DNA from 4 places in the Pandoraea sputorum genome. Region 4 is predicted to be linked to each of the others. Evidence: predicted binding sites of a transcription regulator. Region 4 holds the regulator's gene; each other region holds the start of a gene.
The links. The regulator sigma-54, encoded in region 4, starts transcription at its own class of promoters, with help from an activator protein. The targets are predictions, from matches to a motif close to TGGCANGNAANCTGCTTT.
Positions count from the first base shown of each region.

Region 1 (7,615 bases), 1.1 Mb from region 4:
ATGTCGCCGATCTCGTCGAGAAACAACGTGCCGCCATTCGCCTGCCACAGCTTGCCCGCCATCCCTTCCTTGCGCGCACCGGTGAAGCTGCCGCCGACATAGCCGAACAACTCGCTTTCGATCAGCGACTCGGGAATCGCCGCACAATTGAGTGCGACGAACGGTCCGCCCGAACGTGCGCTCGCCGCGTGCACTGCGCGTGCGAACACTTCTTTACCACTGCCCGTTTCACCGCGAATCAGCACGGGCACGTCGTGCGCGAAGACGCGGCAGGCCTTTGAGAACGCACGCGCCAGCGTGGGGTCGGAGAACGGCTGCGTGACAACTTCCGGCGCAGGGCGCGACACACTGGGCGCACGCCGGAGTACGCGCGCTGGCGCGCGCAGCATCGCCAGCAACGACTCACCGGCGTTCGCACCGGTATTGGCGTGCAGCGGCCAGCAGGCGCTCGGCGACGGATGCGCCCGCGCGAGCAGGGCGTCGAGCGTCTGCACGAACCATCGATCGACGCGCGTGCCCACCAGCGCGTCGCGCGTCACCCCAAGACAATTCAATGCGCTTTGATTGGCGGCGAGCACGTGCCCCGCATCGTCGAACGCGAGCAACGCCTGCGCGAATCCGCCGAGATGGTCCGCCTGCTCCTGCCATTGCAGCAGCCATTCGTCGCGATAGTGCTGAAAGAAATACTCGCTCTCGACGACCTTCGCCGACAGGTTGACGAGCGCCAGCGTATGAAACTGACTCTGACGCGTCAGATCCGTACTGGTAGACGACACATCGATCACCGCCAGCAGATCGCCCTGCGGGGCGAACACCGGACTCGCCGTGCAAGTGAGCGGCGTATGCAGTGCGCGAAAGTGGTCCTGCTGACAGATGATGACGGGCGCGCGCTCGACGGCGCACGTCCCGATGCCGTTGGTCCCCTCGCAAGACTCGCTCCAGTCCGCGCCCGGCCACAGCCCGGCGCGATGGAAGTCGTCGCGGGTGCCGTCATGCAGACGCGAGTCGACGATCACGCCGTCCGGGGCCGTGAGCAACACGGCCTGGCGCGGGTTCATCAACTGACGTTGCAGACGTTCCAGCACCGGAATGGAAACGTTGCGCAGGCGTTCCATCGCGCTGCGGCGTTCGCGCAATTGCGAGGATTCGAGCACGCGCGGCGCCATGCGCGCGCCCGGGTCGAGCGCGTGCGTGTCGAGACAGCGCCGCCACGAACTGGCGATGTTCGGGTCGGTCGCCACCGAACCCGATGGCAAATGGCCCTGCGCGACGTTCAGCACACGGCGTGCGTGTGCGGCTTGCGTACTGGCTGGCATTGGTCGTCTCCCCCGTGCCGGATGATCTGATGATCTCGTATCGTTCCCGAAGCATCCCCCATGCGCGAGGCGATTGCAATGCGCTATGTCAATCGGAAAACGCAAAGCGATTGACGGAGGTTCTGACGCGCACGGCGCTGTCACAGTCCTGAGACAACGTGTGCCACGTCGCAGGACACAGGTGTCACGGAATCGGTACACACCGAGCTGTCTCGCATGCCGCCAGGGCGCGTCGTTACGCGAATGGCCGGGTCTGGCCCACGACTTGCTTAGTACCGGCCTGCGCAGCCAACGTCCGCGCTACAACGATATCCGGAGACACAACATGAAATACGCCCCACCCGGCACGCCCGGTGCCCTGCTGTCCCTGCAACCGCGTTACGAAAACTTCATCGGCGGCAAGTTCGTGCCGCCCGTCGAGGGCCAGTACTTCACCAACACGTCGCCGGTCACCGGTGCGGTCATTGGCGAATTCCCCCGCTCGAACGGCGCAGACATCGAACTGGCGCTTGACGCTGCGCATGCGGCGGCGGCCAAGTGGGGAAAAACGTCCGTACAAGCCCGCTCGCGCATTCTGCTGCAGATCGCCGACCGGCTTGAATCGCAACTGGAGCGCTTCGCCGTGGCGGAGACGTGGGACAACGGCAAACCCGTGCGCGAGACGCTCGCCGCCGATTTGCCGCTGGCCGTCGATCACTTCCGTTACTTCGCCGGTTGCATCCGCGCGCAGGAAGGCACCGCCGCCGAGATCGACGAGCACACAGCCGCCTACCACTTCCATGAGCCGCTGGGCGTGGTCGGACAGATCATCCCGTGGAATTTCCCGTTGCTGATGGCCGCGTGGAAGCTTGCCCCTGCGCTCGCGGCTGGCAACTGCGTGGTGCTCAAGCCCGCCGAGCAAACGCCGCTCACGATCACGCTGTTTGCCGAACTGGTCGGCGATCTGTTGCCACCGGGCGTCCTCAACATCGTGCAGGGTTTCGGCCGCGAAGCCGGTGAAGCGCTGGCAACGAGCAAGCGCATCGCCAAGATCGCCTTCACGGGCTCGACGCCTGTCGGCAATCACATCCTGACGCGCGCCGCCGCCAACCTGATCCCGAGCACCGTCGAGCTGGGCGGCAAGTCGCCGAACATCTTCTTCGACGACATCATGCACGGCGAGCCGGAGTTCATCGAGAAGGCCGCAGAAGGTCTCGTGCTGGGCTTCCTGAATCAGGGCGAGGTCTGCACATGTCCGTCGCGTGCGCTCGTCCAGGAATCGATTTACGAGCCTTTCATGGAAGTCGTGATGAAGCGGGTCGAGCGCATCAAGCGCGGCGATCCGCTCGATACCGAGACGGCCGTGGGCGCGCAGGCGTCGCAACAGCAGTTCGACAAGATCCTCACGTATCTCGATCTGGCGCGCAAGGAAGGGGCACAGGTGCTGACCGGCGGCGGTATCGAGATGCTCGACGGTCCGCTGGCGTCGGGCTTCTACATCCAGCCCACGCTGCTCAAGGGCGAGAACCGCATGCGTGTGTTCCAGGAGGAAATCTTCGGGCCGGTGGTCGGCGTAACGACTTTCAAGAACGAAGCGGAAGCCCTCGCCATCGCCAACGACACCGAGTTCGGTCTGGGCGCAGGTGTGTGGACGCGCGACATCAATCGCGCCTATCGCATGGGTCGTGGCATTCAGGCTGGGCGTGTCTGGACGAACTGCTATCACCTCTACCCGGCCCACGCGGCGTTCGGCGGCTACAAGAAGTCCGGCATCGGCCGCGAGACGCACAAGATGATGCTCGACCACTACCAGCAGACGAAGAATCTGCTGGTGAGTTACGACGTCAATCCGCTCGGCTTCTTCTGAGCAGTCCCTCTAGTCGTATGTGACCTTGCAGTAGATCAAAGACGCATCGCGCAGCGAGTGCGATGCTGTCTTTGATGCATGCAAAAGATGATTCTGGACACCCCGCCGCGCCATTTGCGCGCGGGGAGTGCCCCTCACAGAACAGATAAGGAGCATGACGATGAGCACGACCTTCTTCATTCCCGCCGTCAACATGATGGGCGTGGGCAGCCTCGACGAAGCGATTGCCGCCCTGCGCCAGTACCATTTCCGCCGCGCCCTGATCGTGACCGATGCCGGTCTCGCAAAAGCGGGCGTAGCCGAGAAGGTGGCGAAGCTGCTGACTCAGCAGGACATTCAATCGGTCGTCTTCGACGGCGCGAAACCGAACCCGACGGTGAGCAACGTCGAAGCGGGTCTGGCGATCCTCAAGCAAAACCAGTGCGACTTCGTGATTTCGTTGGGTGGCGGCTCGCCGCACGACTGCGCGAAAGGGATCGCGCTGTGCGCGACGAACGGCGGTCATATTTCGGAATATGAAGGTGTCGATCAGTCGAAGAAGCCGCAATTGCCGCTCGTCGCGATCAACACCACGGCGGGGACGGCGAGCGAGATGACGCGCTTTTGCATCATCACGGACGAAAAGCGTCATGTGAAGATGGCCATTGTCGACCGCAACGTCACACCGCTGTTGTCCGTCAACGATCCCGCCCTGATGGCAGCGATGCCCAAGGGGCTGACGGCCGCGACCGGCATGGATGCGCTGACGCACGCGACCGAAGCTTACGTGTCGACGGCCGCCACACCGATCACCGACGCGTGCGCGCTCAAGGCCGTCACGTTGATCTCGCAGAACCTGCGTCGTGCGGTGTCGCACGGCGATGACATGACGGCGCGGGAAAACATGGCGTATGCGCAGTTTCTGGCGGGCATGGCGTTCAACAACGCGTCGCTCGGCTACGTACACGCGATGGCGCACCAGTTGGGCGGTTTCTACGATCTGCCGCACGGCGTATGCAATGCTGTCCTGCTGCCGCACGTGGAAGAGTTCAACGCGAGCACCAGCGCGGCGCGTCTGAAAGACATCGCGCAGGCGATGGGCGAGAAGGTTGAAGGGTTGAGCGACGAAGAGGGTGCGAAGGTCGCCATCGCGGCGATTCGCCGGTTATCGAAGGACATCGGCATTCCGTCGGGGCTGGCCGAACTCGGTGCGAAGAAGGACGACGTCCCGACACTCGCCGCCAACGCCATGCAGGACGCCTGCGGGTTCACCAACCCGCGTCGCGCTGAGCAAGCGGAAATCGAAGCGATTTTCCTGCGAGCGTTCTAACCGGGCGCTAACAAAGAAGGCATCGCCCCGGAACAGGGCGACGCCTTCACGGCCTAACGGTTGTTCAGCGCGCGGACTTGAACGATGCCGCAAATTCGGGCAACTGTGTCAGCAGCGCACTATCGAGACCCTGAACCGCAGTCGGGAGGTCGTCCACCATGCGTGCGTAGGTGTTGTAGTACGGCGCGTCGTGCGGCAGTTTGGTATGCGTAGACGAGTAAATGACGTCTTTGGCATCCGGCCCGAGAATCTGCACGCTCAATTTGACGGTCCGCATGAATGCAGCAAGAGAACTCGCGGCGAAATAGTTCTCCGCGAGCGTCGATTGCACATACGCATCCACCTTTTGCTCCGGTGCAGCACCCTCGCGAACGGCCTTGAATTGCTCTGCGGAGACTTCCACAACGTTATAGCCCTGGCGACGGAAGACGTCGATCACGCCGTCCGTCACCTTGCGGTTCACCCCTGTGTCACCGACCCGCTGCGTCACAAGCTCATCGAAGCTCGCCGTGTTCTTCTCACGATTCGCGTTTCCAACGGCTCCCGCGACGTTAGCCACCGCTGCCACAATCAGGTCCGTCGGCGTAAAACCGATCATCCGTGCACTGTCGACCGAATTGGCGCGGTACACCGGTTTTTCGGCCGTGACGACTGCCACGGTCTTCACCGACGCCAGTTTGTCCTTATTCACGACCGCAGCCGGCGCGCACGCCGACAATATGCCAGCAGCGACGACGCACGCCCCCACCAGTCTGACCCAACCTGCAAGTTCCTTCGTAGCGTTAAGTTTCACGTTTTGTCCCGATATCTGATCTGTCGTTTTGTATTCGAGGGGCATCGCGCCTGAGTTCTCATCCAGCGAGAATTGCCCCCGACAGAGCATTACGGATAATTACGCGTGTTTCTTTAGCTTTCCGATATAAATATTCACGCCGCCGCAGGCACCCCCGGCACCCGCTCACGCCGTTTCATCCGCCACCAGATCAGGATGGCGACGAACGCTTCGAGCGCGGCCACGATCCAGAGGCCGCCGTTGAAGCTGCCCGTCGCATCTTTCACGATGCCCAGCAGATAAGGTGAACCGAACCCGGCAAGGTTTGCCACCGAGTTGATGAACGCCACGCCCATCGCGGCAGCACCGCCCGCGAGATAGGCATTCGGCAACTGCCAGAACACCGGAATCGCGCCCATCGTGCCGGACACGGCAATCACCAGACACAGGAACGCCGCCACGCCGTTGCTTCCCGCGAACACACCGACGCCCGCCAGTCCGCACGCCCCGATGAAGACCGGGATCGCGCAATGCATGCGCGCCTCGCGCCGCTTGTCGGCGCTGTAACCGATGGCGATCTGAAAGATCGCACCGAAGACGTACATCACACCGACGAGCAACCCGATATGCAACGGATTCGTCGGACCTAACGCGCGCACGATGGTCGGCGCGAAGAACGAGAGCGTCGCGTTCGCAGCCACGATGCCGAAGTAGATACCCGTGAGCAGCCACAGCTTCGGGCTGCGCACGGCGAGCATGAAGCTATGCTCGCGTTGCCCCGCGCCCTTGCGGTCGTTGTCCAGATCGGCCTGCAGCACACGCTTCTCTTGCTCCGACAACCAACTGGCCTGCTCCGGCTTGTCGACGAGGAACCACACGGCCAGCACGCCCGCGAGGACCGTCGGCACCCCTTCGAGCAGAAACAGCCATTGCCACCCCGCCCAGCCGTTCACGCCATGCATGCCGTTCAGGATAGCCCCTGCAAGCGGTGCGCCTACCACCGACGACACAGCCGACGCCGAGATGAACCACGCAAACGCCTTCGCGCGTCGGTGCGCCGGGAACCAGAACGTCAGGTACAGCAGCACGCCCGGCTGGAAACCCGCCTCGAACGCGCCGAGCAAAAAGCGCATGACGTAGAAGTAGGCGGGCGAATGCGTGAACATCATGAGCACGCAGATCGTCCCCCAACCCAATGTGATGCGGGCGAGCGTGCGTCGCGCGCCGATGCGCAACAGCAGCCAGTTGCTTGGGATTTCCAGAAAGAAGTACCCGAGGAAGAAAATGCCCGCGCCGATGCCGTACACCGTCTCGCTGAAGCCGAGATCCTGCTGCATCTGCAACTTCGCGAAGCCGACGTTCACCCGGTCGATCCACGCGAGCATCCACAGCACGAAGATGAACGGAATGATCCGCCACATGATCTTTCGGTAGATGGGATCGAGCATGCGGTCGTCCGGCTTGGCGAACGCGTTTGTGCCGTCGCTCGTACGCGACGTTGGCTGTTGGTTCATATGGCCTCCTGCTTTGTTTGGTATCGACCGTTGACGTTGGGACGAGCGACGACTATTGACGATTAAGATCAGGCAGCTTCGTCCAGACGCATTGTCTGAAGCAACGCGCGGCATGCCGCCGGTACCGGACCGATCACCGGCAGGGAGAAGCGCTCGCCGAGCGCCTGCGCCGCCTCGCCCAGCGGGCCGCCACCGATCACGACGGCTTGCGCCCCATCGAGCCGAATGCACGCGTCGACGGCACCGGCAAGGCTGCTTTCCAGTTGCGACGGCACATCCCCCAGCGCCAGCGGATCTCCCGTCGTGAAACGCGCGCCCGTGAAGCTTGCGCCGAGGCCCAGCTTGCGGACGTTCGACGCAATCGAGTCGGCCAGTTGCGGTGTCGTCGTGGCGATGCCGAAACGACGTCCGCCCTCGCCCGCTTCGCGCACCGACGCCGAGCCGATTCCGACCACCGGCACGTCCAGACGGGCACGCAGTGCCTCGATGCCCGGGTCGCCGAACGCGCCGACGATCACGCCGTCCGCCTGCTGCGCGAGCGCGACGATTTGCGGATCGTTCACGGCGTCAGCGGCCACCGCGAGGTCCTGCTCGTCGACGATCATCGGCGCACCGCGCATGACCGTCGCACCAACGACCGTCGGCGGCGACGTCATCACGCTGGCGAAATACGTGCGGGCGATGTCGACCATCATTTGCGTCGTCGCCGTCGACGTGTTGGGATTGATGAGCAGGATGTGGGTCATGGAAATCTCGGCGACTCGGGAAATCGGGAAATCAGGAAGCATGCGAAGCGGATGCGGGGGAGGCTGACGCGTCGGAAGACGTCCTGGCAGCCGCGTGCGGATTACCGTCGCC
Region 1 is NZ_CP010431.2:5,212,034-5,219,648, forward strand. It holds gene NA29_RS23015 (sigma-54-dependent Fis family transcriptional regulator) at 1-1,316, opposite strand, end outside; gene exaC (acetaldehyde dehydrogenase ExaC) at 1,642-3,162, shown strand; gene yiaY (L-threonine dehydrogenase) at 3,323-4,471, shown strand; gene NA29_RS23030 (hypothetical protein) at 4,536-5,264, opposite strand; gene NA29_RS23035 (MFS transporter) at 5,399-6,757, opposite strand; gene NA29_RS23040 (aspartate/glutamate racemase family protein) at 6,826-7,503, opposite strand; gene NA29_RS23045 (MFS transporter) at 7,535-7,615, opposite strand, start outside.
Region 1: the regulator sigma-54 is predicted to act here: its motif matches at 1,571-1,588, upstream of exaC (acetaldehyde dehydrogenase ExaC).

Region 2 (7,615 bases), 2.4 Mb from region 4:
CTCGTTTCATCCGCTCCGGGCATGCCTTCGGGCGGTTCGGCCCGCGGCGGCAGCGACGCGGGCACACTGGCCACGCTGGACGTCGCCCACTGCGGCTCGGGCAGTTCGTCGAACACTTGACGCAGACGCGAGCCCCACGTGTCGTGGATCATCTTGTAATAGACGTTCTCGTCGTCGAGCGACGCGAAGCGCGTCACGCGCAAACTATCTTCTTCGTAGACGAGCAGATCCAGCGGCAACCCGACGGAGACGTTCGAGCGCAGCGTGGAGTCCATCGAGATGAGGGCACATTTCGCGCCGTCGTCGAGCGATGTTGCGGGCGTGATCAACCGGTCGATGATGGGCTTGCCATACTTCGACTCGCCGATCTGGAAGTACGGATTGACGGAGGACGCCTCGATGAAGTTGCCCGCCGAGTACAACTGGAACAGACGGCTGCGCGCACCGGCGATTTGCCCGCCCAGCAGGAAGCTGCAATTGAAGTCGACGCCAAACGCTTCGAGCGACTTGGCGTCGCGCGTATAGACGTCGCGAATGGCCTGCCCGACGACCCGCGCCACGTCGCTCATGGTCTTCGCGGTCCACAGCGTTTCGGTGTCGCGCGCCTCGACCAGTTGCTGGCGCACCGCCTGCGTCAACGCGAGATTCCCCGCCGAGAGCAGCACGATGACGCGCTCGTCCGGACGCTCGAAGACGAGCATCTTGCGGAATGTGCTCACATGATCGACGCCCGCGTTTGTGCGGGTGTCGGAAAGAAAGACCAGCCCGGCATCGAGCTTCATGGCCACGCAATACGTCATGTCGTTCCTGTCTTGCCGTGCAAGGCGCGCTGCCTCGCTACGTTCAAAGCTATTGTTGTTGATCGAGCGGTGCTGTATCGACGCTGACCGATACGTGCAGCTTCTCGGTCGCACCGCCGCTGCGCATTCCTCTGACGGGCGCCGCCGACTCGTAATCGCGCCCCACCGCCAGACGGCAGTAGTTGCCGCTCGCGAAGCAGGCATGCGTGACGTCGATGCTAACCCACCCTGCCCCCTCAACCCACACGTCAACCCAGGCATGGCTGGCCGCGTGCGGTACGTCGCCCGGGTCGATGTACCCGCTGACGTAGCGCGCAGGCACGCCACGTGCGCGGCATACGGCCAGCATGAGGTGCGCGTGGTCCTGACAGACGCCGCGTCCCAGCGCGAGCGCCTGCGCGGCGGTGCTGGTCACGGCGGTGATCCCCGACTCGTAATCGACCTGCTCGCAAATGGCCGCCGCCAGCGCCAGCAACTCTCCCGGCGTGGCAACCCCGGCGTCGCCCGCCAGCGCGTCGATGCCGTCGCTGCGACCCGTGAGGGGCGTAGGGCTGGCGAAGCATAACACTGGTACGGCATGGCTCGTTTCCCCCAGCCTGCCATCGATGAGCGGTGTCGTTTCGACCTCGCCTTCGGCGAGCAAATGAATCTCATCGTGCGGTTGATGCAGCACGAGCGTATGCATGTCGTTGCCAAAGGCGTCCCGCGCGGGCGTGAGCTTGCCCGGCGCGCTCAGTCGCCATTGCACGATGCGCTGCACTTCCGACGCACTCGGCGTGAGCCGGAGCTGCTGGATGGTGTAGCGCACCGGCGTGTCGTAGCGGTAAGTCGTTTCGTGGCGGATAGTCAGGCGCATAGCATCAGGCAGCGAGCGGGATCAGGAAGGTCTGGCTGATCTTGTTGCCGAGCACGTTAACTCGCTCGAGGAATTCGGTCAGCACAGGGTGTAAGCCTTGCTGTCGAATTTGCTGGATGTCGGTGTATTTGAGTTCGGACTGAAGTTTGCCTGCGTAGCGTTCGACGTCGCCGGACTGGGCGTTGGAGAGCGTGGCGAGGTTCTCGCACACACCGGTGAGGGAAGCGAGCAACGAGCGCGGCATGTGTGCGTTGAGCATCAGCAACTCGACCACACGCTCGGGTGTGATGACGTCACGGTACACCTTCCGGTAGATTTCGAAGCCGGAGACACTGCGCAGCACAGCCGACCAGTAGTAGAAGTCGGTCGGATGCGACGCATCCGGCCCCGCCTTGTCGGCACGCACGGCTTCGTGGAAACGGACGTCGAGAATGCGGGCGGTGTTGTCGGCACGCTCAAGGAACAGGCCGAGCCGGGTGAAGTAGAAGGCGTCGTCCTGAAACAAGGTGCCGAAGCTCACGCCTCGTGAGAGGTGCGAGCGCACTTTGACCCATTCGAACAGGTGCGCAGGGTCACGCTCAAGCAGATCGAGGATGCGCGGGAAATCCAGCCAGGTGCTGTTGACGGTCTCCCACAGCTCGGTCGTGAGGGTGCCACGCACGGCACGGGCGTTCTCCCGCGCGGCGGCCAGGCAGCAGGCGATGCTCGACGGGTTCTCGGGGTCGCGCACGACGAAGTCCAGCACGTTGGCCCGCGTCGCGCGCCCGTGTTTCCGATTGAACGCTGGCTCCAGCTCGGAGATGCGCAAGGTGGCGCGCCAGCCCGCTTCATTGTCGATACCGCCAGCGAGGACCTGCGTCATGTCGGTATCGTCTTCGTCATCGATGGCATCCTGCGGAAGCAGGAGGTTTTGCAGGTTGACGTCGAGCAGGCGAGCAGTGTTTTCAGCCCGCTCCATATAGCGGGCCATCCAGAACAAGTGGTCGGCGGTACGGCTAAGCATGATCTCTTCCCGATAATTTTCCGATGTGCGCGGTCAAGTTGACTTATATGCGCGCTTTGACCTTTGCCGCTTACTTTTCCAGTACCCAAGTGTCCTTCGTCCCTCCACCCTGCGAGGAGTTGACGACCAGCGACCCCTCTGTGGGCGCGACTCGCGTCAGGCCACCCGGCACCATCGTCACGCCCTTGCCCGAGGACAATACGAACGGCCGCAGGTCGATGTGTCGTGGCGCGATACCGGCTTCTACAAATGTCGGGCACGCGGAGAGTGCAAGCGTGGGTTGCGCGATGTAGCCGTCGGGTTTCGCAATAAGCCGCTGGCGGAAGGCTTCGATTTCGGCCTTGGTGGACGCCGGACCGACGAGCATGCCGTAGCCGCCCGCACCGTGAACTTCCTTGACGACAAGCTCACCGAGGTTGTCGAGGGTGTACGCAAGGTCGTCGGGCCGACGGCACTGGTAGGTCGGCACGTTGTTCAGGATCGGCTTCTCTCCGAGGTAGAACTCGATCATGTCGGGGACGAACGGGTAGATGGATTTGTCGTCGGCGACGCCCGTACCGATGGCATTGGCCAGCGTCACGCGTCCCGCACGATAGACGCTCAGCAACCCCGGCACGCCTAGCGTCGAGTCGGCACGGAAGGCCAATGGATCAAGGAAGTCGTCGTCGATGCGACGATAGATGACGTCGACACGCTTAGGACCGTTGGTCGTGCGCATGTAGACGAGATTGTCCTCCACGAACAGATCCTGCCCTTCGACCAGCTCGATCCCCATCTGCTGCGCCAGGAACGCATGCTCGAAGTAGGCGGAGTTGTAGATGCCAGGCGTCATGACGACGACGGTCGGGTCGTCCACGCCCATCGGTGCTACGGCGCGCAAGCTGTCGAGCAACAAGTCCGGGTAATGCTCCACGGGTGCGATGCGATTGCGCGCGAACAACTCCGGGAACAATCGCATCATCATCTTGCGATTCTCCAGCATGTACGACACGCCAGATGGCACCCGTAGGTTGTCTTCCAAGACGTAGAAGACACCATCGTCTCCGGATCCCGCTCTGACGACATCGACACCCGCGATGTGCGAGTAGATGTCGCCGGGGACGTCTACACCCTGCATCTCAGGACGGTACTGTGCATTCTTCAACACCTGATCCGCCGGGATAACGCCGGCGCGCAGGATGTTCTGGTCGTGGTAGACGTCGTGGATGAACTTGTTGAGCGCCTCGACTCGCTGACGCAAACCCGCCTGCAAGGTCTGCCACTCATGCGCAGGTATGATCCGAGGGATCAGATCGAAAGGGATCAGACGCTCCGTGCCCGCCTCACTCCCATACACAGCAAACGTGATCCCGACGCGCCGAAACGCCAGATCGGCCTCGGCTCGCTTATGGTGCAAGACATCGTCTGACTGACATTTGAGCCAGTCGTCAAACCGACGGTAGTGCGAACGCGTCGCACCCGTGATGCTCGCCATCTCGTTATAGCTCTCGACCATACGCTTCTCCGCAGATTGCTGTGTCGAGATCGAGCAATATCCATGCCCGAGCTGTTTTTACGCCCTTTTTTCGACCTTCTTCTACCCTTTTCCAACCTTTTCACGCTTTGCGCACGCTTTCGGTGCGCCCACTCTCCTGCTCCGCCGCCCACGCACCACATCGGTGTTTCGAAGTATAGGAGTTGGGTTTCGACTCGGACTGTTGTGTTTACCCCTGCCCCATACCCCCGCCCAATACCTCCGCCCAATAAAAAACGCCGGGCACCGCCCGGCGTCCTTTTGTCCCACTGACTTCATTCCTCACGCAGCCTTCTGCGCTCCCTGCACCGCATCCAACTCAACCTGCGTCAGCAAGTACACACCCGGCAAATCCTGCTCGTCACAGTTGTGGCCGTCACCACCCCGGTCCACCACCACGAAGTCGCTCACCTCATCCAACGCCAACAACGGGTGATGCCACACGCCTCTCGCATAGTTCACGCCCTGCCAGCCATCCGAGACGAACGCACGCATCTTGCTTACGTCCAACTCGCCTGCCGGGGCGACAACCACCAGATACGGCGTCGTCTTCAACGGGATGAACGCCTGACTGCCCAACGGGTGACGCTCCAACATCTTCACCTCGTACGGCAACTGCCTCGGCTGGCCTCGGAAGACGTTCACCAACGTACGCCCCCCCTCCGGACCCAGATCCACCGTCGCCAAATCATGGAATCGCTCGGTCGTCCCGCCATTGATCGCGAAATGCTTCGCACCCTCCAACTCGATCACATCGCCGAACGGCGCGAACGCCTCCCGCGTCAATCGCTCGATCTTCAATGCCGGTCCCACCATGTCACGCTCCTTGTTCTCTCTGTTCGTTTTGCTCTGCGACTTCTAAACCATTACGCCTTCTTGTCGCTCAACCGGCCCCACAGCCGCAGACGCGATACACCACCATCCGGAATGATGTTGAAACGGATGTGCGTGATCGCCCCCAACTTCTGCACCTGCTCTTCAAAGTAGAACTGCTTGTCCATCGCCAACTTCTGCTCCGGCAACAACACCGGCCAGAACATCGATTGCGTAATCAGCGACTGCTCAGTGCCGCCCGTCACATACGCCGCCTGGATGGAGCAGCGGTCCGGGAAGTTGCCCTTGAAGTGCGCCGTATCCACTTCGATCTTGCCAATTTCACCCGGCTGCGCCAACGCAATAATCGCCCAGTCGTTACCCGGCTCACGACGACGGCGCGTCTCCCACCCATCCCCCATGTTCACACCTCGGCCCGGCATCAGCAGGTTCGACGCCAAACCGAAGTGCTGGTTGTTCGCTGCCACGACGTAGCCGCCGTTTTCCATCGCAATCAGATCGATCAGCTCATCTCGCGAACGGCCCGCCCAGTCGCTCTGCGGCAACCCATACAAGCGCAGACGCGCGAGACCACCATCCGGGTACAGGTTCACGCGCACGTGCGTCGCTGCGCGCTGCTGCGTGATGGCATGGTAGTGGTGCGAGTTGCCCTGCAACGTGGTCGACGGCAGCAGTTCGAACCATTCGGCCGACTCGTTCGGTGCGCCGTCCGGGCTGTAGCAGCCCTCAAGCGACGCGGCCGGTGGGAAGTTGCCCGTGAAGTGGCTCGTATCCAGATCGACACCGAACAACACGCCCGGGCGCGCCAGCTTGACGATGCACCAGTCGTAACCGTTCACACGCTTGCGACGCGTCTCCCAACCATCCATCCACTTGCCGTTCTCGTCGTACTTGCCCGGGATGAACACCGCCGGTTCCGGGTTGAGCATGCGCTCTTTGGCCGCGAAGAATTCGTCGGTGGCGACGAGCGCTTCAGCCCCCAGACGCGGGTCGGCCAGATTCACATAACGGCGCACGAAGTCCGGTGCGTTCGGGTCTTGCGGGACGAGGGCCATGCCAACTCCTTGATGCTCGGTAATGTCTGAAACGTGAGATATGACGGTGTCGTGCGCTCAGTCGCGCACGAGGTCTTGCAGCCGGAAACCGGCGATACGGAAAATCTGGCGCAGGCACTCTTCGATTTCGTCCGCGCGGCTGTTCTCCAGACGCGTCGCGAAGTTCTCGATGATGCTGCTGCGGGTATGGCCACGCACGGCCAGAATGTACGGGAAGCCGAATTTGACCTTGTAAGCGTCGTTCAGCTCTGTCAGGCGCGCAAACTCTTCTGCACTGCACTGGCCCAGTCCGGCGCCTGCCTGCTCACGCGTCGATTCGGCCGTCAGTTCGCCACGCACGGCCGCTTTGCCAGCCAGCTCCGGGTGGGCACGGATGAGGTCGAGTTGCGGCGTCTCGCCAGCATCGATCACAGCCTGGCACATGGCGTCATGCAGTGCATTGACGGTTGCGAACGGGCGATCTTCCCACGCAGCTTCGGCCACCCACGGGGAATGCTCAAAAATGCCGTCGAGCGCGGCAATGAACTCGGCACGCGGTAGCGCCGACAGCTCGGCAACGGTACGTTGGGTCATAGGCAACGGGGCGTTCATTAACTGCTCTCCTGGAGAACAAAGGTGGCGCCCCGCCGCACTCCTCGCGCAGCCCGATGACGCCTGTCGGATTCGAATTCGATGTCGGCGGCACGTCCCACGGGACATGACCGCCCTATCAATTACCTGGTCTGCGATTCAATCGCCCGCTCACGCCGCCACGAACGGATGGCGCTCTTGCCAGTGGCGCGCCACGTCGATACGACGGCACACCCACACGCGATCGTGTTTTTCGATGTGATCGAGGAACCGCTGCAACGCCGCGAAACGGCCCGGACGGCCCAGCAACCGGCAGTGCATACCGATCGACAGCATCTTCGGCGCTTCGTCACCCTCTGCGTACAAGACGTCGAACGCGTCGCGCAGGTAATGGAAGAAGTGGTCCGCCGTGTTGAAGCCCTGCGGCGCGGCAAAGCGCATGTCGTTGGTATCGAGCGTGTACGGCACCACAAGGTGCGGCTTGACGTCGCCACTGCTGGTCTGCACCTGCGTCCAGAACGGCAGGTCGTCGCCATAGTTGTCGGAGTCGTACACGAAACCGCCCTGCTCCACGACGAGACGACGCGTATTCGGACTGTCGCGGCCGGTGTACCAACCCAACGGCGCGCTACCCGTCATTTCCTTGAAGATGTCGATGGCGATGCGCATGTGCTCACGCTCGGTCGCCTCGTCCATGTTCTGATAGTGAATCCAGCGCCAGCCGTGACACGCAATCTCGTGCCCAAGCGCCTGGAATGCCGCCGTCACCTCAGGGTGACGCTGCATGGCCATTGCCACGCCAAACACGGTCAGCGGCAAGCCTCGACGCTCGAACTCGCGCAAGATGCGCCACACGCCCGCGCGCGAACCGTATTCATAGATGGATTCCATGCTCATGTGACGGGCCTCGTAGGCGGCCGCGCCAATGATCTCGGACAGGAACTGCTCGGACGCCTTGTCACCGTGCAATACACAGTTCTCGCC
Region 2 is NZ_CP010431.2:2,944,547-2,952,161, forward strand. It holds gene NA29_RS12935 (proteasome-type protease) at 1-800, opposite strand, end outside; gene NA29_RS12940 (transglutaminase family protein) at 850-1,656, opposite strand; gene NA29_RS12945 (alpha-E domain-containing protein) at 1,661-2,659, opposite strand; gene NA29_RS12950 (circularly permuted type 2 ATP-grasp protein) at 2,730-4,154, opposite strand; gene NA29_RS12955 (ureidoglycolate lyase) at 4,455-4,988, opposite strand; gene alc (allantoicase) at 5,039-6,061, opposite strand; gene uraD (2-oxo-4-hydroxy-4-carboxy-5-ureidoimidazoline decarboxylase) at 6,119-6,652, opposite strand; gene puuE (allantoinase PuuE) at 6,803-7,615, opposite strand, start outside.
Region 2: the regulator sigma-54 is predicted to act here: its motif matches at 4,185-4,202, upstream of NA29_RS12950 (circularly permuted type 2 ATP-grasp protein).

Region 3 (7,615 bases), 2.6 Mb from region 4:
TTCGTTATTCCGGAAGATCCAGGATCAGGATGATCGTCCAGGCGTCTTCACCTTCGTGGTGGTACTGACGTTCCACCACAACGAACGGTTGCTTCTTGTCGCCCTTGCCGAGGAACATCACGTCACCTTCCTGCGGCAGGCATTCGAGCGGCGGCAACCCGAGCGGGGTGTCCTTGGGAACGAGTCGTTCGGCCTTCTTCGCTGCGCGCTCGGTCCACTCGATATCTAGTTGGATGTCACTCACCGGATGATCCTGTCTATGCAAATTGAAACGGCTGCATGGTAGCACGCAGCCTGCGCAGTCCACCGCCGTCCACCAACGTCGCCATGAAAAAAGCCCGCGCTCCAGGGCGGGAGCGCGGGCGAAAGTCCCATGCGATGACGGGGAACGCATGGCGACAGGAGATGCGCCCGTGCGAAGCCGTGTGTGACTGCCGGGCCAGAGGGGAAGCACTGGACCGACGCACCACGAATAGCCCGGCAAAACGTCGTTGGGCGGGGGCGCGCGCCTGTCGGCGGGACTAAGACGCAATGGGGTGATGCAATAAGTTGACGCAACGCAGGCTGAAGATGCCGTTCGGTCTGCGTGCGTCAGTCACGCTGCCCGAGGGAGGCAGCATGACGAGGGCCGGTTCGGTTGCTTACGGATTCGAGTACTTCATCTCGCCGTTCTGGCGTGCACGCACGAGTTCGTCGTAGACCTGCGCGCGCGTCTTGCCCGGCACGTTGGCGTTATTCATCGTGTTGAACGCCGGGTAGTCGTAGTCGTTCTGCGGAATCAAGCCCTTGGCGCGCGCGTCGACCAGTTCCTCGCGCACCTGTGCGCGGGTGAGCTGTGACGTTTGCGGCACCCAGCCGAACGGTGAGCCGTCGGGGTAAGCGTCGCTCGACAGATGCGATTGCGCGAAAGCGGAACCTGCTGCGGTGGCCATGGTGGCCGAGATCAGTGCGGATGCAATGACTTTGCGGTTGAGGATGCGATTCATGACGTTAATTCCTGTTCTTCTGTGTAGCGGGGGCTCGCAATGCATCGGTACCGAGAGACTGTTAGTACGACGCGGTATGCGTTGTGCGCGACCGGTGAAGCCAGTCTATGCCTCCGGCTATCACGGAAAAACGGCAATTAAGCGAATGAATCATTACGCGAACCGCAACAATGCGATACGCGTTCTCACTCGATGAGACGCGCTCCGTGGCGCGGCATCAATGAAAAACGCCACCCGAAGGTGGCGTTCCTGATGTAGAGCTGCGGCGGCGATGCGGAAGTATTTAGGATGCGCTCAGCGCGTGGCGATGGCTACGGCCGCACCGGCCATCACGGTGCCTGTCGCGCGATTCAGGCGCTTCACGGCGCGTGCCGAGCTGAGCAGTCGCCGCGCGCGGGACGCCAGCGCGATATAACTGCCGAACACAATGGCAAGCACCGTCAGTGTGACGCCGACGACTTCGATATAACCGAGCGCTGTCACGCGTTGCAGATCGAGCAAGTTGGGCAGCAATGCGAAATAGAACACGACGACCTTAGGGTTGCCCATCGTGACCGACAGACCGCCCAGAAACAGACGCCAGGACTTCTCGCGCGGTGCGGCGGCCAATGGCTCCGTGGGCGCAATGGCCGGAGCGTGCCACATCTTCCAGGCGAGATAGAGAAGGTAAGCAGCGCCCGCGTACTTGATCGCGAGGAACACGCCGGAGAACGTATGTGCCAGTGCAGCTACACCGAGTACGGCGAGTGTGAGCCACACGACATCGCCAATCGCGACGCCAGCAGTGAAGGCAATCGCGCCTTGCGTGCCACGACCGAGGACGCGCGCGACGATGGCCGCAATCCCGGGGCCGGGTGTGCCCGCGCCCACGAACAGGGCGAGCGCGAAAGTCAGCAAGTGAGTCCAGTCCATCTCGGCGTCTCCCCGCGTTGATGTGTTTCGGTGTTCGTCGATACGTCGTTGGTGCGCAGTCGATGCCGTCCGGTTACCGGTCGCGATCGTGGCCTTGCGGCCGTGCCAGTCAATCCGGTGTCTCGGATGTTATGCGCCGAGCCAGGGCAGGCCGCGGAAGCACCAGCCGCTCACATTCTTGCGGTGACCGTTGCCGTCCTTGTCGCCTTCGAAGCCTTCGAGGATGTCGAACGCTTGCGTGAAGCCGGCTTCGTAAGCGACCTTTGCGGCTGCCTTCGAGCGGGCGGCGCTGCGGCACAGGAACAGCAGCGGCGTTGTCTTGTCCGTTGTCTGCGACGTCAATTGTTCGAGGAAGTGTTCATTGGGCACACCACCGGGATAGCGCACCCATTCGACGTTGGCGTACTGCCCATCCGGCACCTGCGGGCGGCCGACCCAATCGAGTTCAGCGCGCGTACGCACGTCGATCAGACGAACGTTGGCATCGGCGTTGAGCAATGCCAGCGCTTCTTCCGGCGTGACTGCGCCTGCGTAGGCGAGCTGACCCGTGGCGCGACGCTGCGTTGCTTGATCGAGAATGGCTTTTGCGCTTGTCATATTGCTGTGATCTCGTTGGTCGATGGTTGTCCTTCATTCTAGCGTGCGGCAGACGCAAAGATGCGCTTTAAGTGACATCCAGCGGCATTGGGAGTCGTCTGGATATTTTGCGGACCAAATGCAGCGCGCCCGACGACGGTGCAGTATGACGCACAACTTCGGGTCAGTGACGCGGCACGTTGGCACTCAAAAGGTGCATAATCGTGAAATGCACCAATTTAGTGATGTTTTGACGCATGGCGCACCAAAACGGAGAATTAAAGCCCGCTAGCGGGAATTCGGCACTGGACGCACCAGCATCGAATATTTCCTTAGAAATCAGTGGGCGAGGGTGAGGCACGACAGTGAAGTGATGCGCTGGCACGCTTCCTGCTTATCACTGACGAATCCGAACACGGAGTTCGTTAAGAGGGTGCGGCGACGCGGGCGATGAGCGCCAGCAGCGCCAGATTGAATCTTTCGGGAGATAGCATGAGCAAATCTGTGGCAGATGTGATGAACCTGGTTAAGGAAGAAGACGTCAAGTTCGTCGACTTCCGCTTTACGGACACGCGCGGCAAAGAGCAACACGTCTCGGTGCCCGTGTCGCACTTCGACGCCGACAAGTTCGAGAGCGGTCACGCTTTCGACGGTTCGTCGATCGCTGGCTGGAAGGGCATCGAAGCCTCGGACATGCTGCTGGTGCCGGACGCCAACACCGCTTACATCGACCCGTTCTACGAAGAAAACACGCTGGTCCTGACCTGCGACGTGATCGAGCCGGCCGATGGCAAGGGCTACGACCGCGATCCGCGCTCCATCGCCAAGCGCGCTGAAGCCTACCTGAAGAGCACGGGCCTGGGCGACACCGCCTTCTTCGGTCCGGAGCCGGAATTCTTCATTTTCGACTCGGTCCAGTGGAACACGGACATGTCGGGCACCTTCGTGAAGATCAACTCCGAAGAAGCGCCGTGGTCCTCGTCGAAGGACTTCGACGGCGGCAACACCGGCCATCGTCCGGGCACGAAGGGCGGCTACTTCCCGGTCGCACCGGTCGACACGTTCCAGGACATGCGCTCGGAAATGTGCCTGTTGCTCGAACAACTCGGCGTGCCGGTTGAAGTGCACCACCACGAAGTGGCTGGCCAGGGCCAGAACGAAATCGGCACGAAGTTCTCGACGCTGGTCGAGCGCGCCGACTGGACGCAGATCCTGAAGTACGTCGTGCACAACGTGGCACACAGCTACGGCAAGACGGCCACGTTCATGCCGAAGCCGATCGTTGGCGACAACGGTTCGGGCATGCACATCCACCAGTCGGTCTGGAAGGACGGTCAGAACCTGTTCGCAGGCAACGGCTACGGCGGTCTGTCGGAATTCGCGCTGTACTACATCGGCGGCATCATCAAGCACGCCCGTGCCCTGAACGCGATCACGAACCCGTCGACGAACTCGTACAAGCGTCTCGTGCCGCACTTCGAAGCCCCGGTGAAGCTGGCCTACTCGGCCCGTAACCGTTCGGCATCGATCCGTATTCCGTACGTTGCCAACCCGAAGGGCCGCCGCATCGAAGCGCGCTTCCCGGACCCGATGGCCAACCCGTACCTGGCCTTCTCGGCCATGCTGATGGCCGGTCTGGATGGCGTGCAGAACAAGATCCACCCGGGCGAAGCTGCCGACAAGAACCTGTACGACCTGCCGCCGGAAGAGGACGCAAAGATCCCGACCGTGTGCTCGAGCCTCGAACAGGCGCTGGAATACCTGAACGAAGACCGCGAGTTCCTGACCCGTGGCGGTGTGTTCACCGACGGCATGCTCGATTCGTACATCGCGCTGAAGACGGACGAAGCTCGCCGTGTGGCCATGACCACGCACCCGCTCGAGTTCGAACTGTACTACTCGCTGTAATCGGGTCGCTGCGCAGCAATGCGCCGGCATGACGGAACGCCTGCGGCCGACCGTCATGCTCGACAAGCACGGGGGATGGCCGCGGCCGTCCCCCTTTTTTATCCGCAGCGCGCGCCATGCATCGCCAATGTGCATCGCGCCAGCGGCCTGCCACGAACCTAACGCCTAGATCCTTGATGAAAAGTGTCCGCGCTGGTGAGAAAGGGCAGACGAAGCGGGCCTCGCATTCCGCTGATGCCGCCGAAGTTGCTGCCGAATTGACGGCTGACGCCGCAGGCATTCCCGCGCCCCTGTCTGCGGTGCATGCCTTGGTCGACCCGTGGGAAGTGAAGCTTGCCGCGACCGGCATTCTGCCCGGGCTGGAAGCGTTGCCGACTGTGCTGCTGGTGCTGGAAAAGCACTCGTTGCGCGTGGTCTTCGCAAACCCGGCCGCCGAGGCGTTACTGGCTTTGTCGCGTCGCTCGCTTTCGCAGATGACGTGGAACGATGTGTTCACGAACGGCGAAGTGCTGTCGTCGACGATGACAGAGCTCATCGCGAATCACTTCCAGACCACGCGCCTCGATCTGGTGCTGGAACGCACCGCGCAGGAGCCGTTGCACACACACGCGATTGTGGCCGCCCCCGAGGCAGCGCCCGATTTCGTGATCGTCGAGCTGATCGAGAACGAGCAGAAGCTCAAGAACGAGCGCGAAGAGCGGATCATCGATCAGGCGTTGATGAACAAGCAGCTCATCCGCAACCTGGCGCACGAAATCAAGAACCCGCTCGGCGGCATTCGCGGTGCGGCACAGTTGCTGGAGTTCGAGCTCGATCAGCGCGAATTGCGCGAATACACGCAGGTGATCATTAAGGAGTCCGACAGACTTCAGACGCTGGTGGATCGCTTGCTGGAGCCGCATCGCCATCCGTATATCGCGACGGACGTGAACATCCACGAAGTCTGCGAGCGTGTGCGTTCGGTGGTACTCGCCGAATTCCCGCAAGGCTTGTCGATCGAGCGGGACTACGACGTCAGCCTGCCCGATTTTCGGGGCGACAAAGAGCAACTCATTCAAGCGCTACTCAATATCGTGCGCAACGGTGCCGAGGCGCTGCGCGAGCAGATCGCGCGCGGCGATGCACGCATCGTATTGCGCACGCGAGTGGCGCGAAAGATCACGATTGCCAAGCGGTTGCACAAGCTGGCATTGGAATTGCATGTGATCGACAACGGGCCAGGCATACCTGCCGACATTCGCGATCGCATCTTCTATCCGCTCGTCTCCGGGCGAGAGGGTGGAAGCGGTCTGGGACTCACACTGGCGCAATCGTTCGTTCAGCGCCACGACGGTCTGATCGAATGCGAAAGCCGGCCCGGACGGACGGATTTCCGAATCCTGCTGCCCCTGGGCTGATGCGGCCCTCACGCCGTCGGCCGTAACACCTGCGGCCGGGCATAGACGTTACACGGTGAACAATGAAGCCGATCTGGATAGTAGACGACGACCAATCCATCCGATGGGTGCTGGAAAAGGCACTCTCGCGAGCTAATCTGCCGGTGCGCAGCTTCACCGGCCCGCGCGAAGCCAGCGCCGCGCTCGAACACGATTCGCCGCAAGTGCTGGTGTCGGACATCCGCATGGCGGGCGGTTCCGGCCTCGAATTGCTGCAAATGGTCAAGCAACGGCATCCCGGTCTGCCCGTCATCATCATGACGGCGTTCTCGGATCTGGATAGCGCCGTCGCCGCGTTTCAGGGCGGTGCGTTCGAGTATCTGGCCAAGCCGTTCGACGTGGATCGCGCGGTTGAACTGATTCTGCGCGCCGTCGAGGAAAGCCTGCGCGAAGCGACGGACGACGAACGCATTACCGAAGAGCCCGAGATTCTCGGACAGGCGAGTGCGATGCAGGACGTGTTCCGCGCTATCGGCCGTCTGTCGCATTCGAGCGCGACGGTGCTCATCACGGGCGAATCGGGCTCGGGCAAGGAACTGGTCGCACGCGCATTGCATCGACATTCGCCGCGCGCTTCGGGGCCGTTCATTGCGCTCAACACGGCGGCCATTCCGAAAGATTTGCTCGAATCCGAGCTGTTCGGTCACGAGCGCGGGGCGTTCACCGGGGCGCAGGCAACGCGTCGCGGACGCTTCGAGCAAGCGGAGAGCGGCACGCTGTTTCTCGATGAAATCGGCGATATGCCGCTGGATTTGCAGACGCGTCTGTTGCGGGTACTCTCTGACGGCAACTACTACCGTGTTGGCGGCCACAGCCCGATCAAGGCGAACGTTCGCGTGATCGCGGCCACCCACCAGAATCTGGAAGATCGCGTGCGTCAGGGGCTGTTCCGCGAGGACTTGTATCACCGGCTGAACGTGATCCGGCTGCGCTTGCCTTCGTTGCGCGAGCGTAGCGAAGATATTCCGCTGCTGGTGCGTCACTTTCTGCAGAAGAGCGCACGCGAACTGGGTGTCGAAACCAAACGCATCAGCGAGGCGGCGCTTACGCATCTGACGCGTTTCCCGTTCCCGGGCAACGTGCGTCAGTTGGAAAATCTCAGCAACTGGCTGACGGTGATGGCACCGGCGCAGACAGTAGAGATCAAGGATTTGCCGCCGGAATTCCAGACGACGACCGCGCCCGCTGCGGTGGTAAGCGGTATGCCTGCGTACGCGAACGGTGCGTCGCATGGCGGCGCCGTGACGCCAGGTGGCGCTGACCCGACACAGGGCGCGGCGGGATATGGCAACGTGAGTGCGGTGCCGTCGGTGCCAGTGAGTGGCATGGGCGGTAGTGCAGGCGAGACGGCGGGCATGCCGGGCATGCCTGGTGCACAGGGCGTGGAGAGTTGGGAGCCGATCCTGCGCCGCGAAGTCGCGCGATTGTTGCGTTCGGCCTCGCCGGACGTGATGGACCAACTCACACGCCGCTTCGAGACTGCGCTGATCAACGAAGCGCTGGACTTCACGCGCGGGCGCAAGGTCGAAGCCGCAAGCCGTCTGGGGATCGGGCGCAACACGATCACGCGCAAGATACAGGAGCTCGGGCTGGAAACCTGAAGCGAAACCGGGTAGGCTCCCTTGTTTCCTCATATCGCGACAAGGGAGCCGTATCATGGCAAGACGCATCCTGTTGACGGGCGCTACCGGACAGGTGGGCTGGGAATTGGCACGTTGCCTGCAAGGCATGGGAGACGTGCACGCCCCCGGACGCAGCGAAATGGATTTGCTGGACACCGACAGCGTGGTGCGGACC
Region 3 is NZ_CP010431.2:3,185,144-3,192,758, reverse strand. It holds gene NA29_RS14015 (hypothetical protein) at 5-244, opposite strand; gene NA29_RS14010 (DUF4148 domain-containing protein) at 642-986, opposite strand; gene NA29_RS14005 (LysE family translocator) at 1,281-1,898, opposite strand; gene NA29_RS14000 (rhodanese-like domain-containing protein) at 2,028-2,495, opposite strand; gene glnA (type I glutamate--ammonia ligase) at 2,967-4,382, shown strand; gene glnL (nitrogen regulation protein NR(II)) at 4,559-5,779, shown strand; gene ntrC (nitrogen regulation protein NR(I)) at 5,842-7,419, shown strand; gene rfbD (dTDP-4-dehydrorhamnose reductase) at 7,475-7,615, shown strand, end outside.
Region 3: the regulator sigma-54 is predicted to act here: its motif matches at 2,854-2,871, upstream of glnA (type I glutamate--ammonia ligase).

Region 4 (7,615 bases):
TGTCGAAGTGAAGACACGCTGTCACTGGATCGCGAGTACGCGCGGCGGCGAAGGTGCCGCACGCGAGTTGTGCGACTTCATCTTGCGCGCGCAGGGGCGTTACGACGCCCTGCTCGCCGAAGCCATCGCCTGACGCGCCGGGAGAGTCGATCCACTCATGGCCACCCAACGCGTCTCGCCCGCTTCGCTGATCGCGATCGCCGTCCTGGCCGGCCTTGCGGCAGGTACGTACTGGCTCGTGCAGCGCACGCTGCCGTCCGATGCCGACCGCGCGCCGTACGTGAAGCAGCACATCCCCGATTACTACGCCGACGACATGGTGATTTCCATGCTCGCGCCCAACGGTGTGACGCAGTACCGCGTCAACGCCGTCCACATGACGCACTTCGAAGACGACCAGACCACGGCCATGACGATGCCGGCCGTGCGCGCCTTCACGCCGGATCAGCCCGAAGTGACCGCCACGAGCAAACGTGGCACGCTCAACGCAGATATGTCGATCGTCGATCTGTACGACGACGCGGTCGTGGTGCGTCAGCCTGGGCCGCGAGACCCCGAAATGCGCGCGCTGTCCGAGCACTTTCAGGTGCTCGTGAACGAAGACATCGTGCGCACCGAGAAGCCGGTGCAGCTGTTCCGCGGGTCATCCGTGATGTATGGCGACGGCATGATTTTCAATAACATCTCGCGCGCCGTACAATTGCTCGGCAATGTTCACGGCACGATCCAGCCGGCGGAACTGGGCGCCAAGCGCCCGCCGCCGTCAGGTCAGCCCGCTGCGCCTACCGCTCCACGCGCGCCATCTCAGACTCCACAGGGCCCCAAGACCCCATGACCGATCGCCTTTCACTGCGACCCGCCTCTGTATCGCTGCGTGCGCTTCGCGCGCTGGCTGCCGCCTTCGCCGTTCTTGGCGCACTGGCTGCACCGCTGGCGCATGCCGAACGCGCCGACCGCGACAAGCCGCTCAATATCGAGTCGGACCACATGAGCTATGACGACCTCAAGCAGGTCAACATCTTCACCGGCAACGTGACGATGACCAAGGGGACGATTCTCCTGAAGGCCGATCGCGTCGAAGTGACTCAGGATCCGGAGGGCTATCAGTACGCCACCGCTTACTACAAGCCGGGCGGCCCGCTCGCCTACATGCGTCAGAAGCGCGACGGCATGGACGAGTACATCGACGGCTGGGGCCAGACCATCTATTACAACGGCAAGACCGAAGTCGCTACGCTGACCACGCAGGCCACGCTCAAGCGTCTGGCCGGGGGCACGAAGGTACTCGACGAGATTCACGGCAGCGTGATCACGTACGACACCTACAATGAGGTCTACACCGCCAACAGCGGCGCCGATCAGGTCAACCCCAACAATCCGAACGGCCGCGTGCGCGCCACGCTCGCACCTCGCAACGCCACGGGCGCACAGGCGTCGGGCGCTGCCAGCAAGCCGGTCGCCGCGCCCAAGGGCGATTTGCCGCCGCTGTCGCCTTCCAAGAACATCGGGAATCCGCGTGAGTAATTCTGCCAATTCTGCCAACAGCAACGCTTCGACCATCAACCCGGGCGCCGGCCCGGCGGGCAAGCCCAGCGCGCTCGTCGTGCGCTCGCTCAAGAAGCAGTACGGCGCGCGCACCGTCGTCAAGGACGTGTCGCTCGACGTGAAAAGCGGCGAGGTCGTGGGTCTGCTTGGCCCGAACGGCGCGGGCAAGACTACGTCGTTCTACATGATTGTGGGACTCGTGCCCGCCGACGATGGCGAAATCCAGCTCGACGGCAACCTCATCAGCGAACTGCCGATCCACGAGCGCGCCCGCATGGGTGTCTCGTATCTGCCGCAGGAAGCGTCGGTGTTCCGCAAGCTCACGGTCGAAGACAACATTCGCGCCGTGCTCGAATTGCAGGTCGATGCGCAGGGCAAGCCCCTCAAGCGCGATGAAATCGAACGTCGCATTGAAGCCCTGCTCGACGAGCTTCAAGTGGGCCACCTCCGCGAGAATCCGGCGATGTCGCTCTCGGGCGGCGAGCGTCGTCGCGTGGAAATCGCGCGCGCCCTGGCCACACAGCCGCGTTTCATTTTGCTCGACGAACCGTTCGCGGGCGTCGACCCGATCGCCGTGCTGGAAATTCAGCGGATCGTGCGCTTTCTCAAGGACCGAGGCATCGGTGTCCTGATTACCGACCACAACGTGCGCGAGACGCTGGGTATCTGCGATCACGCGTACATCATCAGCGAAGGCTCGGTGCTTGCCGCCGGTACGCCTGACCAGATCGTTGCCGACGAAAGCGTCCGTCGCGTCTATCTGGGCGAGAATTTCCGGATGTAAAGCAGATTTTTCGCATGTAAACCCTGCCTCCGATAGGAGTCAGGGACGGTTCCGTTGGCGTGACAAAGCCTCTACAATGAAGGCGAGACCGCTATGAAACCGACTCTTCAACTCCGCACCTCTCAGCACCTGACCCTCACGCCGCAGTTGCAGCAATCGATCCGGTTGTTGCAACTGTCGACGCTCGAACTTCAACAGGAAGTCGAGCACGCCCTTACCCAGAACCCGATGCTCGAACGCGAGGACGATTGGCTCGCCGGTTCGGTACGTGTGGGCACAGACGGGTCGCTGCGCAACGAACGGAGTTCGTCGTCGGGCAGTTCGAACGACAATGGCCCCGAGGCCTCCAACGGTCACGACGAAGCACGCGAACTCGATGGTGAGGCCCGCTTCGACGACAACGCGTCGGACAACGGCAGCGACTGGAGCCTGAACGACTTCGCCCGCTCCGGCAGCGCATCGGACGACGACGACAATGCGCGTCCGCAACTTCACGTCGACCACCCCAATCTCCGCGAACATCTGCTGGCCCAACTGCGCCTGACCAAGGCGAGTCCGCGCGACCGCGCGCTGGTGGAATTCCTGATCGAATCGCTGGACGAAGACGGCTACCTCGGTAGCCTGCTCGACGAAATTCAGGCCGAAATGCCTGAAGAACTGGCGCTCGAAACGGAAGAGATCAACGCGGCGCTGGCGCTGCTGCAAAGCTTCGACCCGGCGGGCGTGGGTGCCCGCAGCCCGGCCGAATGCCTGCGTCTACAGCTCCAGCGTCTGCCCGCTAGCGGTGTGCGCACCCTGTCGCTGCGCATCGTCACCGATCACCTGGAACTGCTGGCCGCGCGCGATTACACGCGTCTGCGCCGCCTGCTAGGTGTCGGTGAAGACGGCCTGCGCGCCGCGCATCAGCTGATTCGCTCGCTGGACCCCTTCCCGGGCGCGGCTTACGGCGCGCCTCAGGCCGACTATGTCGTGCCGGACGTGCTGGTACGCAAGCAAGGGAGCGGCTGGACGGCGGAGCTGAATCCGGAAGTCATGCCGCGTCTGCGTATCAACGAGATGTATGCGCGCATTCTCCGAAATAACCGGAACGATCCGGGAACCGGCAACCTCCAACAGCAGTTGCAGGAAGCGCGCTGGCTGATCAAGAACATCCAGCAACGCTTCGACACGATCCTGCGGGTGGCGCAGGCGATTGTCGAGCGCCAAAAGAACTTCTTCACGCATGGCGAAATCGGCATGCGGCCCTTGGTTTTACGCGAGATTGCTGATACGCTGGGTTTACATGAATCCACGATTTCACGCGTGACAACGAGTAAGTACATGCTCACTCCATTTGGAACCTTCGAGCTCAAGTACTTCTTCGGATCACACGTGGCAACGGAAGCCGGAGGCGCTGCGTCATCGACCGCCATCCGCGCACTCATCAAGCAACTCATAGGAGCAGAAGACCCGCAGAGCCCCCTTTCCGATAGCCGTATCGCGGAACTGCTGGCAGAGCAAGGTTTTGTGGTGGCGCGGCGCACTGTCGCGAAGTACCGCGAGGCCATGCGAATCCCCGCAGTGAACTTGCGCAAATCTTTGTAGGACAGTCCTGGTGCGCCATGTTGGCCGCTGGGGCATTACGCCGCAGTGCGACATTGCGTCACGTCAATGGCTCGCACCCTCGCTAGCCAGCGTCAACGTTGACGCGGCCTGCACTTCGGCATTTCAGCAAGGAGAGCAGCTATGAATCTGAAGATCAGTGGACACCATCTCGAACTCACGCCTTCGCTGCGCGAATTTGTCGTCAACAAGCTTAACCGCGTGTTGAATCATTTCGACCAGCTAATTGGCGCCGAGGTGATCCTCTCTGTCGACAAAACCAAGGAGAAGAGCGGACGCCAGATCGCGAGCGTCACGGTGTTTCTCAAGGGCAAGGAAATTTTCGTCGAGAAGTGTGACGAGAATATGTATGCCGCCATCGACAAGCTGATCGACATGCTCGACCGCAAGGTAATGCAGTACAAGGACAAGGTTCAGGATCACGGTCGCGAGGCCATCAAGCACCACGAACTTCCTCCTGAGGCGGAACCGCTGCAATAGCATCTTCAGGCGTGGTAATCGCATTGGCTGATACCGACGAAAACCCGCAAGGAACCACCCGAGCGCATATCCGTCTGTTGTAAGTCTGGCATCACCCACCGCGGGGCCGTTGAACGGCCCCTTTTGTATGGTTCGCCCCACTTCCGTGACTTGCCGCGAGCGCGGCGGCGAGTGGTCTATAATGCGAGGTCAATCGGGGGTTGGAGGGCGACTAAGCGTTCGCCCGCATTACAAGATGAACCGTTTAGCCAAACTCATACTCGAGTCCAACATCCTGCTTGGACTGTCCGTTACCAGCAAGAAGCGCCTGTTCGAACAGGTCGGCCTCCTCTTCGAGAACAACGCCGGGCTTTCTCGCGCTGTGGTAACCGACAATCTGTTCGCCCGTGAGCGTCTCGGCTCGACGGGTCTTGGCGAAGGCGTGGCGATTCCGCACGGACGCATCAAGGGCCTGAAGTTTCCGGCCGCCGCGTTCATCCGCCTGGAAGAGGCCATTCCGTTCGAAGCGCCCGACGGTCAGCCCGTCTCCCTCCTGTTCGTGTTGCTCGTACCCGAGCAGGCGACGCAGCAGCACCTCGAAATCCTGTCCGAAATTGCTCAGTTGCTCTCGGACCCTGAGATGCGCAGTATCCTGATCAACGCGCCCAGCGCCAAAGACGTTCACACCGCGCTGACGAACTGGAAGCCCTGAGTCGTCCCGCGTCGTCTGCGCACCGGTACGAATCGCCGCGAACACACACGAATTCCGTAGCTCCCACACCCAACCGAACGAGGCGACGCGGTGGAACTGACCGGCATCAACGCGCAAAGCATTTTCGACGACAACGCCGCGACGTTGCGTCTGTCGTGGCTCACGGGCCATGAAGGTTGGGAGCGCGGCTTCACGCCCGAGAGCGTGGCCACGGCCACCTCCAGCGCCGACCTTGTGGGTCACCTGAACCTCATCCACCCGAACCGGATTCAGGTGCTCGGCGAAGCGGAGCTACGCTACTACCAGCGTCTTACGGACGAAAACCGCAAGCGTCACATGGGTGAAGTCATCGCGCTGGAACCGCCGTTCCTCGTGGTGGCAGACGGCCTCGAAGCGCCGCCCGATCTGGTGCTGCGCTGTACACGCTCCTCCACCCCGCTGTTCACCACGCCGCTGTCGACGGCTTCCGTTATCGACAGCCTGCGTCTGTACATTTCTCGCGTTTTCGCGCCGCGTTGCACGATGCACGGCGTTTTCATCGACATTCTGGGCATGGGCGTGCTGCTCACCGGCGACTCCGGTCTCGGCAAGAGCGAACTCGGTCTGGAACTGATCAGCCGAGGACACGGCCTGGTGGCCGACGATGCGGTCGATTTCGTGCGTCTCGGGCCGGATTTCGTCGAAGGCCGCTGCCCGCCGCTGCTGCAAAACCTGCTGGAAGTGCGCGGTCTCGGTCTGCTCGACATCAAGACCATCTTCGGTGAGACGGCCGTGCGCCGGAAGATGAAGCTCAAGCTGATCGTGCAACTGGTGCGTCGTCCTGATGGCGAATTCCAGCGTCTGCCGCTCGAAGCGCAGACGGTCGACGTGCTGGGCCTGCCGATCAACAAGGTGATTCTGCAAGTGGCCGCCGGGCGAAACCTGGCCGTGCTGGTCGAAGCGGCCGTGCGAAACACGATTCTGCAACTGCGCGGGATCGATACGCTCAAGGACTTCATGGAGCGTCAGCGCCAGGCCATGCAAGACCCGGACGGCATGCAGGGCAAATTGCTCTGAGCCTTGTCAATTCGCGAATCGGTGGTCCGAATCCGCCGAATCCGCCGAAACCTTTCGGGTATACCGCTAGTTTTGCGTTTTTCTGTCAACGCCGCGCGATTGCGGCGCGTTTTCTAACATGTTGTAATCGCAACGCGGTTCATCCCCGTGCCCGTGCGTCACGACCTTTTGGAGAGACGATCATGAAAAAAGCACTCGCTGCACTGCTTCTGGTATCCCCGCTGCTCGCATCGCCCGTGTTCGCTCAAACGGCCGCCGCCCCGGCATCTGCCCCCAAGGCGACCAACTCCCAACAAGACAAGATGAAGGCTTGCAACTCGCAAGCGACCGGCAAGAAGGGCGACGATCGCAAGGCGTTCATGAAGCAGTGTCTGTCCGCTGGCGGGGCTGCCCCGGCCGCAAAACAGACTCAGCAGGAAAAGATGAAGACCTGCAACACGCAAGCGAGCGGCAAGAAGGGCGACGATCGCAAGGCGTTCATGAAGCAATGCCTGTCGAACGCTCCGGCTGCCTGAGTTCCACGCCGGGCGCTTACGCCTGACAAGCCTGACGGCGCCCCACGCGGGCGCCGTTTTCGCTTGCAGAACGGGATTCTCGAAAACCCAGCGAAAATGCAGCGAAAGTGGCAGGAACGCCCTCGTTTTTTGCCCACGCGACACCCGTACGACACAATCGCTTACCATGATGGTTGTATTCGGGACATGTCATGAAGATCGTATTGATTACCGGCGTCTCCGGCTCGGGCAAATCGCTCGCGCTGAACGTCCTCGAGGATGCGGGTTACTACTGCGTCGACAATTTGCCGTCGCGCTTTTTGCCTGAACTCGCCGTCTACCTCGGAACACAGCATTACACGCGCCTCGCGGTCGCCATCGACGCACGTAGCGGGAGTTCGCTCGCCGAGCTGCCGCCGATCATTGGCGGCCTGCGCCGTTTCGGCCATGATGTCCGTGTGCTGTTCCTCAATGCGACTACACAAACGCTGGTGCAACGTTTCTCGGAGACGCGCCGCCGTCACCCGCTTTCAGCGGCTGGCGACGACACGCTCTCGGCCACCGGCTCGCTCGTCGAAGCCATCGAGAAAGAGCGTGAGATGCTCAGCAGCGTCACCGAGCTGGGTCACCAGATCGACACAAGCAATCTGCGCGCAAGTGCACTGCGCCGCTGGATTCGCGAATTCGTGCAACACGATCAGACCGGCCTCACGCTGATGTTCGAATCGTTCGGATTCAAACATGGCGTGCCGCTCGACGCCGATCTCGTCTTCGATGTCCGCTCGCTGCCCAATCCGTATTACGACGTGCAATTGCGCCCGCTGACCGGGCGCGATCAGCCCGTGATCGATTTCCTGTCCGCCATTCCCGAAGTGGACGAGATGATCAACGACATCGCCGCCTATCTGCAAAAGTGGTTGCCGAGCTATATGCGCGACAATCGCAGCTACCTGACGGTCGCCA
Region 4 is NZ_CP010431.2:593,802-601,416, reverse strand. It holds gene NA29_RS02765 (KdsC family phosphatase) at 1-133, shown strand, start outside; gene lptC (LPS export ABC transporter periplasmic protein LptC) at 158-835, shown strand; gene lptA (lipopolysaccharide transport periplasmic protein LptA) at 832-1,524, shown strand; gene lptB (LPS export ABC transporter ATP-binding protein) at 1,559-2,329, shown strand; gene NA29_RS02745 (RNA polymerase factor sigma-54) at 2,423-3,913, shown strand; gene hpf (ribosome hibernation-promoting factor, HPF/YfiA family) at 4,055-4,411, shown strand; gene ptsN (PTS IIA-like nitrogen regulatory protein PtsN) at 4,647-5,102, shown strand; gene hprK (HPr(Ser) kinase/phosphatase) at 5,193-6,158, shown strand; gene NA29_RS02725 (PsiF family protein) at 6,341-6,673, shown strand; gene rapZ (RNase adapter RapZ) at 6,865-7,615, shown strand, end outside.